Regions from separate parts of the Oceanobacillus sp. HCA-5259 genome, predicted to be linked through region 2. Evidence: riboswitches for the same ligand, from Rfam matches in the RefSeq annotation. Region 2 holds a riboswitch; the other holds the start of a gene.
What was found. A riboswitch is a leader RNA that binds a small molecule or an ion and turns the genes downstream of it on or off. The one in region 2 is predicted to bind lysine.
Positions count from the first base shown of each region.

Region 1: linked by a shared signal. The riboswitch ahead of dapA (4-hydroxy-tetrahydrodipicolinate synthase) and the one ahead of WKU33_RS08060 (Na+/H+ antiporter NhaC family protein) in region 2 are both predicted to bind lysine.

Region 1 covers NZ_JBBKBV010000004.1:11,546-16,229, reverse strand. Annotated here, with positions in the region: gene WKU33_RS03495 (SPFH domain-containing protein) at 1-291, shown strand, start outside; gene WKU33_RS03490 (PcsB-like coiled-coil domain-containing protein) at 355-1,608, opposite strand; gene dapA (4-hydroxy-tetrahydrodipicolinate synthase) at 1,993-2,883, opposite strand; lysine riboswitch at 2,978-3,159, opposite strand; gene rocF (arginase) at 3,427-4,329, opposite strand; gene WKU33_RS03475 (ornithine--oxo-acid transaminase) at 4,457-4,684, opposite strand, start outside.
Region 2 covers NZ_JBBKBV010000010.1:67,978-72,661, reverse strand. Annotated here, with positions in the region: gene WKU33_RS08075 (bifunctional metallophosphatase/5'-nucleotidase) at 1-1,186, shown strand, start outside; gene WKU33_RS08070 (YunC family protein) at 1,255-1,563, shown strand; gene yunB (sporulation protein YunB) at 1,622-2,401, shown strand; lysine riboswitch at 2,444-2,619, shown strand; gene WKU33_RS08060 (Na+/H+ antiporter NhaC family protein) at 2,757-4,310, shown strand; gene WKU33_RS08055 (sodium-dependent transporter) at 4,548-4,684, shown strand, end outside.

The sequences.
Region 1 (4,684 bases), on a different contig from region 2:
AAATATCAACAACTTGAAATGACTGACGGTATAGCCTCAGGTAAGGTAAAAAGTGGCGGAACCGCATCCGACATGGCCGGGATGATGATGGGCATGAACGTTGCAAGTGAAATGATGAAAAACATGAAACAAATGAATCAACCGGACCAAAATCAACAACAGGAGCAACAAAATCAGCCAGCAGCGAATAACCAGTCAACTGGCAATTCAAGCAAGCCCAACTTCTGTCCAAATTGCGGGCAGAAAACAGATGGAGCAAACTTCTGCTCGAACTGTGGTCAAAAATTGTAATAGAAAAGGTCGGCACCAAGATGCCGACCTTTTCTTTGTTTTTTTATATAGGAGCACTTGTTATTACTGAATCGTTACTTTCACCGTGCGTACGCCCCAGCTTGTTGCTTGCTTTTGCGTTGGGACGAATACATCTATTTTATTTCCACGAATTGCGCTTCCTGTATCTCCTGCAATCGCATGGCCGTATCCTTCCACATGAACGATACTTCCAAGTGGAATGACACTTGGATCAACTGCGATTACCTTCGCATTTGGATTCGCCTTTAAATCGATTCCTGTACTTGTTACACCAGAACAGCCGTTACAGTCTGCTGTATAAGCGGTAGATGTAACTGTGAATGACTTATTATCAGATTCGCTTGGCTTTGGCGTTGGTTTCGATTCCGGTTTATTTACAGCCGGTTCTTCCTTTTTCACCTGAACCGGTTTGCTTTCTTTCTGTTCCTCTTTTTTCTCTACTGATTTCGTTTTAACCACTGCAGCTTGGGCTTGTTCTTCCTGTTTCGCTTTCTCAGCAGCTGCTAGTTTAATCTCTTCTTGGCGCTCACGTTCTGCCGCTTCTGCTGCAGCAATTTCTTTTTTCACTGTATCTTCCATTGTTTTTAAACGTGTATCTTCCCCTTCTAATTGCTCGACATAAGCAACTAGTTCCTGGCGCTTATCATTTAAAGACGCTTTAACCGTCTCTTGTTGCTGCTTTTCCTGTTCAATCTGTGCACGTTCTGCTTCTTGCGCTTCATGCATTTGGTCTAAATCATTCAGCTTTTCAAGTGTTGAGTGCTGATGCGCTTCGACAAGTTCCATATCAGCTTCAAGCTGTTCCATCAACATCGCATCCGAATCCATTACTTGATTGACTGCAGTTACGCGGCTAATGAAGTCTCCAAAGCTCTGGGAGTCAAAGATCACTTCAATATAATTAATTAGCCCGCCTGATTTCTGGTAGGATGATGCTCTTGTTTTCAACAAGTCAAAGCGTTCTTCAATACTTGCATTCAATCGATCGATTTCTGCTTGGAGGGTGTAAATCTCTTCTTTCGTAGTTTCAATCTCATATGTAATTTCCTCCACTTTTGCCTCTTTCTCTTGTAGAAGGTCATCTAACCGATTGACTTCCTCGTTCAATGCTTTCATATCGTCATAAAGTTCATTGATTTTCTGTTCCCCAGCTGATAAGTTGTTCTGGATTTCTTTTCTCTCTTGTTGGATCTCCTCTAAATCACCCTTGCCACTTGCATGGACTTGTAAATGAAAGGTGCCTTGGATAAATAATAGAGAAGCTATCAAGGTGACGATTGTTATCTTTTTCCTCAACCTTTTTCCCCCATTTCCATAGATTTCTAATTCGCAATCTATGGTTGCAGTATAACATCCAATCGTAACAAAAAGATTATGCTTAGATTACAATTAGATTTCAGGAGAAATTTACATTGAAACAAAGACGGAAACGCCCTTGCAGGTTAAGAACGCGATTCGTTACGCGGGAGCCTGGTACTGCGATTACTCGTCCCTCCGTAGAAGGTTTGCCACTAAGCTAGCACATCTAGTAGTCGCAGCAACGTACAAACTGTTACTCTCGGGCTAGTGCTAACAATTTCAGTTATCCTCAGCATCTTCATTTTACAAGGAACCTTAATAATTCCCTAAAGTTAAAAAGCTAAGGAAAAATAAATTCTCCTTAGCTTTAACATATTTCTATTAATTTTCTACAGTATTTGTTTGGAAGTTTGCTAGGGTTTGCGTGAGATTTGCTTTTTCTACATCTGATAATGGGATGAGTGGTAAGCGGACACTTCCAACGGGTACGTTGATTTCATTCAATGCTTCTTTTACTGGTGATGGGCTTGGAGCCTGGAATAAGGCTTTTACAACCGGCACGATGCGACGGTGGATTCCAGCAGCTTCTGTAACGTTACCATCAAGGAAGTTTTGGACCATCGCTCGCATATCTTTCCCAATCACATGAGCTGCGACCGATACAACGCCCGTTCCACCAATAGAAAGAATTGGTAACGTCATGCCGTCATCCCCGCTATATACACTGAAGTCATCTCCAGTTTCTTCAATGATCTGAGATACTGCATCAAGATCTCCGCTCGCTTCTTTTACAGAGACGATGTTATCAACTTGGGACAAGCGGATAATCGTTTCAGGAGTCATGTTGACAGAAGATCTTCCTGGAATATTGTAAAGCATGACTGGTAAAGATGTGGACGCTGCAATTTGGCTGAAATGTTGATATAATCCCTCTTGAGAAGGTTTATTATAATATGGTACGACAAGCATAATTCCATCAATGCCAATCGATTCAACTTCTCTTGTCAGTTCAATGGAGGCTCTCGTATTATTCGAGCCTGTTCCGGCAAGCACCGGTACTTTGCCATTTACTTCTTTCACTACATATTTAAATAGTTCAACCTTTTCTCTCGTCGTTAATGTCGGTGATTCACCGGTTGTCCCGGCCACAACTAAACCATCAGTTCCTGTATCGAGTAAATGTTCAATTAGCTTTGACGTTCTACCATAATCTACTTCTCCGTGTTTATCAAAAGGTGTCACCATTGCTGTTAGTAATCTACCAAAATACATTTATTTCACATCCCTTTCTTTTTTACCATCAATAAAAGCAAAAAAGCAATAACGGTTTGGGCCGCTATTGCTTTTCGAACGATGGATTGTTCTTTCGCTTGATAGCTCCCCATATAGTTGCCTATATGACAGATCTATACCTATTCGATATAGACCCAGCATCCGGAATTAATGAGCTTCCTTCTGCTTCGGCAATTCCCCCTTTCCATATGGTTCACTGGGTCTCATTCACCCTCCACATATGTACTAATGGTCACTGCAACCTCTATCCTTACTTTATCGTTTATAAAATAAGAGATATTTAATTGTTTTCACTACTATAACAAAGACTGTAAGAAATAACAAGTAACAGCAGCTCTTTACTGCTATATTTATGTTATTTGCACCCTAACCGTGCATCTTTTATACAGGAAAACATCATCTAGTCGTTTTTTCCTTACTGAGTATTAGTTGAATAAATTGGGCCGTTACTGGCTGTTGAATCTCTCACTTAGGATTTGCAATTATTCTGATGTTACAATGGGAATTTTATAACCAATTACTCTAGGATAGGATTCGTTCACCAAATAATGATCCAATTAAGTCAACTGCCAATGTCCCCGTTTTATTTCGCTCATCAAGAATTGGATTGACCTCTACAAATTCAGCGGATGTAATTTTACCAGTTTCCGCAAGCATCTCCATGGCAAGATGAGCTTCACGGAACGTTACCCCGCCTGGAACTGGAGTGCCGACACCCGGTGCGTCCAAGGGATCTATTGCATCGAGATCAAAGGAAAGATGCACCCCGTCTACCCCCTGCTCTTCAAAATATTGATTCGTATCTTCAATAATCTGAGGCATGCCGATTCGATCAATTTCATGCATCGTGTACACTTTGATTCCTTTTTCTTTAATAAAATCTTTTTCACCAGGATCTAGGTCACGCGCACCGATGATAATAATATTTTCTGGTTTTACTTTTGGAGAATATCCACCAATTTCAGTGAGACTTTCTTCGCCATAGCCTAACGATGCAGCAAGTGGCATACCATGGATATTTCCGGATGGAGACGTCTCAGGAGTATTCAGATCTCCGTGGGCGTCATACCATATAAGGCCAAGATTTTTATAAGATTTAGCTACCCCTGCTAATGTACCAATAGCCATACTATGGTCACCGCCTAAAATAAGCGGAAAAGAATCCTTTTGTATAACTTCTTCAATCTGGATCATTAACTGTTCACTTGCTTTATAGACCGCTTCCAAGTTTCTGATTCCAGTTTTCGGATCTGTCTTTAGTTTATCTCTACCAATCTGGATATCTCCTAAATCTTTAACGGTGTATCCCCTATTCTCAAGCCTTTCTATGATACCGGCATAGCGAATTGCACTGGGGCCCATATCGACTCCGCGCCGTAATTGACCAAGATCGATCGGCATTCCGATAATTGATATATTTCTCATGTGAAAAACCTCCAGTTGCCTTTTAAATATGTAACAAAAGCTCGTATATCTCTATATATATTTTCAAAATAGAACTGGAACATAACCAGTCACACATTCGTTATGTTCCAGCCTAGTGAAAATTTCTCTATTTACTTAATACGTTATGAATGCGTTCTAGTGCCCAATCTAGGTTTTCTTTGGTGATTATTAATGGCGGTGCGAAACGAATTGTATTCTCGTGGGTCTCTTTACAGAGAATTCCCTCTTCTTTTAGTGTCTCACAGAACCCCCGGACTGGGTGGTTAAACTCGACACCGATAAAGAGTCCTCGCGCCCGCACTTCCACTAAATCCGGATTATCGATTTTTCGTAA
Region 2 (4,684 bases):
TTATGATGTCATCACACTTGGGAACAACGAAGGGATTACACTATCCCATGATGATTTATATCATTTATACGACGGGGCGGAATTTGAAGTTGTCTGTGCGAACTTGAAGCATAAAGAACATAATCCACCTGCATGGCTGCACGATACTCGAATTATCCAGACGGAATCGGGAGTACGGATCGGAATGATCGGGCTTACTGCTCCGTTCAATGCTTTTTACGGGCTACTCGGCTGGTACCTAACTTCCCCCTTTGAAGAGTTGGAAAAACAGCTGGCCTCTTTAAAGAAAGAAGCGGATATTATCATTCTTCTATCCCATTTAGGAATTAGTGAAGATGAAGCGATTGCGCGGAAATTCCCGGATATCGACGTTATTATTGGAGGGCATACTCACCATCTGTTGCGGACCGGTGAATATGTGAACAACAGTCTTCTCACTGCTGCTGGCAAGCATTGTATGTATGTTGGCGAAGTTATCTTAACATATGATCATGATAAAAAGGAGCTCATCCATAAAGAGGCTTATACAACAGATGTATCAAGCTATCCCGAAGATGAAGATACGAGAGGGCTGCTTACTGAATTGGAAAAAGAAGCTTCTGGAATATTGGGAACAGAAGTTGTTTATCTAGAAGAAGGGTTTCAAGCGGACTGGTTTAGCGATGTGCCGATGATGCAAGATTTGACGGAAACAGTACGGAAATGGACGGATGCTGATGCATCTTTGTTGAATGCTGGACTTCTGCTTGACGGCTTGCCAAAAGGAATGGTCACTTACGGTGATATCCACCGGATTTGTCCGCATCCGATCAACCCAGTTGTCGTGCATTTGAGGGGAGATGAATTGATTGAAGTGATCCGTGCTTCCTTGAAGAAAGATTTCATGGAGATTCAATTGAAAGGATTCGGTTTCCGCGGGAAAGTCATTGGCAGAATGCTTTTTGCTGGGTTATCCATATCTACGACACTACGGGCGAACGGAACGGAAGCAGTGACTGGGGTAACGTTCTGTGATGGTTCAGCTGTGGAAAAGCAGAAAACATATCGCATTGCTACTGCCGATACATTTACTTTCGGTCGCCTTCTCCCTGAAATTGCCAAATCAGAAATGAAACAATATTTCCTACCTGAATTTTTAAGGGATTTATTACTCGATACGTTAAGAAATAAAACACCGCAGCCTTAAGATGCCGATTGTGACAGAGGAGCCTGCTTTTGCATACTTTATTATGTAACTAAAGGAGGCATCCGGAGATGATTACTGTTAATCCAATTGAAATTGAAGGGATGCAGTTCACAGCAGTAAGTGTCGAACTGCCAAAGACGACATTACTCACGGTTTCAAACGAAGTCGGCTATATTATGTGTGCTGCACTGGATGTGGATATTTTCAATGAGATTCCGAAGTTGCGGGAAAGGGAGGTAATTGCAGGGAGAGCGATAGGCGTGCGGACGATTGACCAATTACTCGCTGCTCCACTCGAGAAAATTACGGATGCATCGAAAGAATACGGCTGGAGAGAAGGAATGACGGGAAGGGAGGCTCTTCTTCTTATTTCATAAGTTTAGCACGTCTAACCCCTTGCATCGTTGCATAAGCATGATGTGAGGGGGTTTTTACATGCGGAAGAGACGTATCCCTAGAAAATTTGGCTCACCTCCAGCGCAAATCATATTGATACTTACAGTCATTATCTTTACGATATCGATTCTTGTGAGCATTATGGTTATCGATAAGGGAATTAAGCCAACGTTAATGGAGATTGCAACGGAAAAGACGAATGAATTCGCTACCCGGGCGATTAATCGTGCAGTTAGTTTCACGGAGGACTATAATTTTTCAGATATAGCGAATATTACATATGATAATAATGGAAATGTTGCCGCTTATTCCGTGGATCCAGCAGCTATGAGTGAAATAACTCGGAATGCAACCAATCGGGTAGAGGAATACTTTCACCGTTTAAATCGGGGAGATCCGATCTTCCATGATGATGAAGAGCCTTTCCCGTATGAGGAAGGGGCAACGGATCGTATTAATGATGATCCTACCCTAGTAGAAATCCCTTTAGGGCAAGTTACAGGGAACACCGTTTTAGCCAATCTCGGACCGAAAGTACCGATTAATTTGGAAGTGATTGGCACAGTGCGAACCAATATTACAAGGGAACAGACAGAGTTCGGTATTAACGGGGTATGGATTTCCTTTTATTTGGATGTGGAAGCAGATGTACAAGTCATTATTCCATTCACTTCGGAAGTGACGACAGTAACTGCAGAAATCTATATTGATGGGGGTGCAATACTTGGAGATGTACCTGATTTTTATGGAGGCAATTCCGGTCCATCGATTGCCGTCCCAAGGAATGAAATCGGCCGGGACTTGCAGAATGCGGAATAATCTAGTATAGTAGGTTCAGAATTGAATAGTCGCCTTTTTGATCGGTGAGGTAGAGGTGCGAGTAATATGAGTAGCCAACAGGAGAATGACAACGTTGAATGTTAGTGAAAGGATTGTTTGCCGAAGCGTAATAAGCGTCAACTTATTATTTGCTGGTATGTCTTTGAATAAGGGGCATACTGTCATGCTAATACATTGCATGGAGAACTACTGATCGAAATGGAGGATAACGTATATTGTTAAAGAAACAATGATGGGTTATTTTCTATCATTGTTTTTTTATGTGAATATGTACCTTCCATTCGTTCAACTTGTACTCTATGCTATGAAATTTTTAAAATGGAGGAAAGACGAAATGGTAGGTACTTTTTATTCCCTTATTCCTGCACTTGTAATGCTCGTGCTCGTCATTGTCACGAAACGGATTCTGCTTTCTTTAGGGGCAGGAATTGTTTTGGGTGCTTTTTTCATACATGAATTCAACATACTAGATTCCTTGCAGGAAGTATGGCTCGTATTCTATGAAATATTTGTGGTAGATGGTTCCCTTAACGTTGATAATCTATTCTTACTTGCATTCCTGCTCTTATTGGGAATTATGACGGCCTTTCTTCAAGGATCCGGTGGTAGTCGGGCGTTTGGAGAATGGATGTTAAAACATGTAAAGACTCGTACAGGTGCAAAGTTAATGACAGGAGTTCTCGGTGTTATTATTTTTATCGATGATTACTTTGCCAGTTTAGCAGTTGGACAAATTGCCAGGCCGGTAACAGATCGGCACAACATATCCCGTGCGAAATTGGCCTATTTGATTGACTCTACTGCTGCTCCAATGACTGTGCTTTCGCCAATCTCCAGTTGGGGTGCATTTATTATTGGATTGTTAAGCTCCATTTTTGTAGCAAATGGTATCACGGGTATTCAGCCAATGGAAGCTTTCATTAAAATGATTCCAATGAATTTATACGCCTTGTCAGCAATCTTACTTGTGTTCCTTGTTTCTTATTTGAAAATGGATATCGGAAAGATGCGGGTACATGAGAAGCGCGCAATGAAAACAGGTGAATTGATCGATCCAACTAATAGTAAGGTCCCTGGTGACTTAGGTGATACGGTTGAGGCCCATCCAAAAGGAAAAGTCTATCATTTGATTTTACCCATTGTTGTGCTTGTCGTAGCGACTGTATCAATGATGCTAATTACAGGTGCAATCGCAACAGAAGGTAAGGTAACCATCCTTTCTATGTTTGCTAATACTGACGTGAATCTGTCTCTCTTGATTGGGGGAGCAATTGCGGTCTTGCTTGGACTTATTCTACATGTGATGCATGATCCGCCAAAAGCAAACATCGGGAATATTTTTGTCCAAGGAATGAAATCGATGTTGCCTGCGATTTATATACTAATACTCGCATGGATGATCGGATCGATTATTTCATCCCTTGAAACGGGAACATATTTAGCAGAGTTGCTTCATGGAGCAAATGTTAGTTCGATGTACTTACCTGTGTTGTTCTTTATTATTTCCGGTTTAATGGCACTCGCAACCGGTACTTCTTGGGGAACATTTACCATTATGCTTGCTATTGGTGCTGAAGTTGTGATGGTGATTGATCCTGTACTATTACTTCCAACACTTGGAGCTGTACTAGCTGGGTCCGTGTTTGGGGACCATTGTTCACCGATATCTGACACGACCATTCTTTCTGCAACAGGAGCGGGTGCAAATCATATTGATCACGTTTTAACGCAGCTGCCATATGCACTGCTTGCTGCTGGTGTGTCGGCGTTAGGATTCTTGTTGATGGGTGTGTTGGATATGATAGTTCTGCCACTAATCATTACATTAGGATTGATTGTAATTATCGGATTTATCATCCACCGCAATAATACAATGAGAGAAGCCTAATAAAGTGAAACTCATTCAGTGGGGTATTACAGACCGTTAAAAAGCATATCCTTTTTCTATATGAAAAGGGATATGCTTTTTTAATTGAAAATACGTCTAAATAGGAAGGTATCGCAATATCTATAAGAATACATCATGTTTTATAAGAATGGAGGTGGAATACGGATGTAAATGTAAGAATATTATAAAAATGATGTACTAGCACTCATAATCGTAGTGAAAAAGGAGGGTACAAAAATGAAGGCGCGTTCAGAGTGGGGAACAAGGGCTGGTTTTATTTTAGCGGCAGTTGGATCAGCGATTGGTTTGGGGAATATTTGGCGGTTTCCAGCAGTAGCGTATGAAAACGGTGGTGGTGCATTTTTCATCCCGTA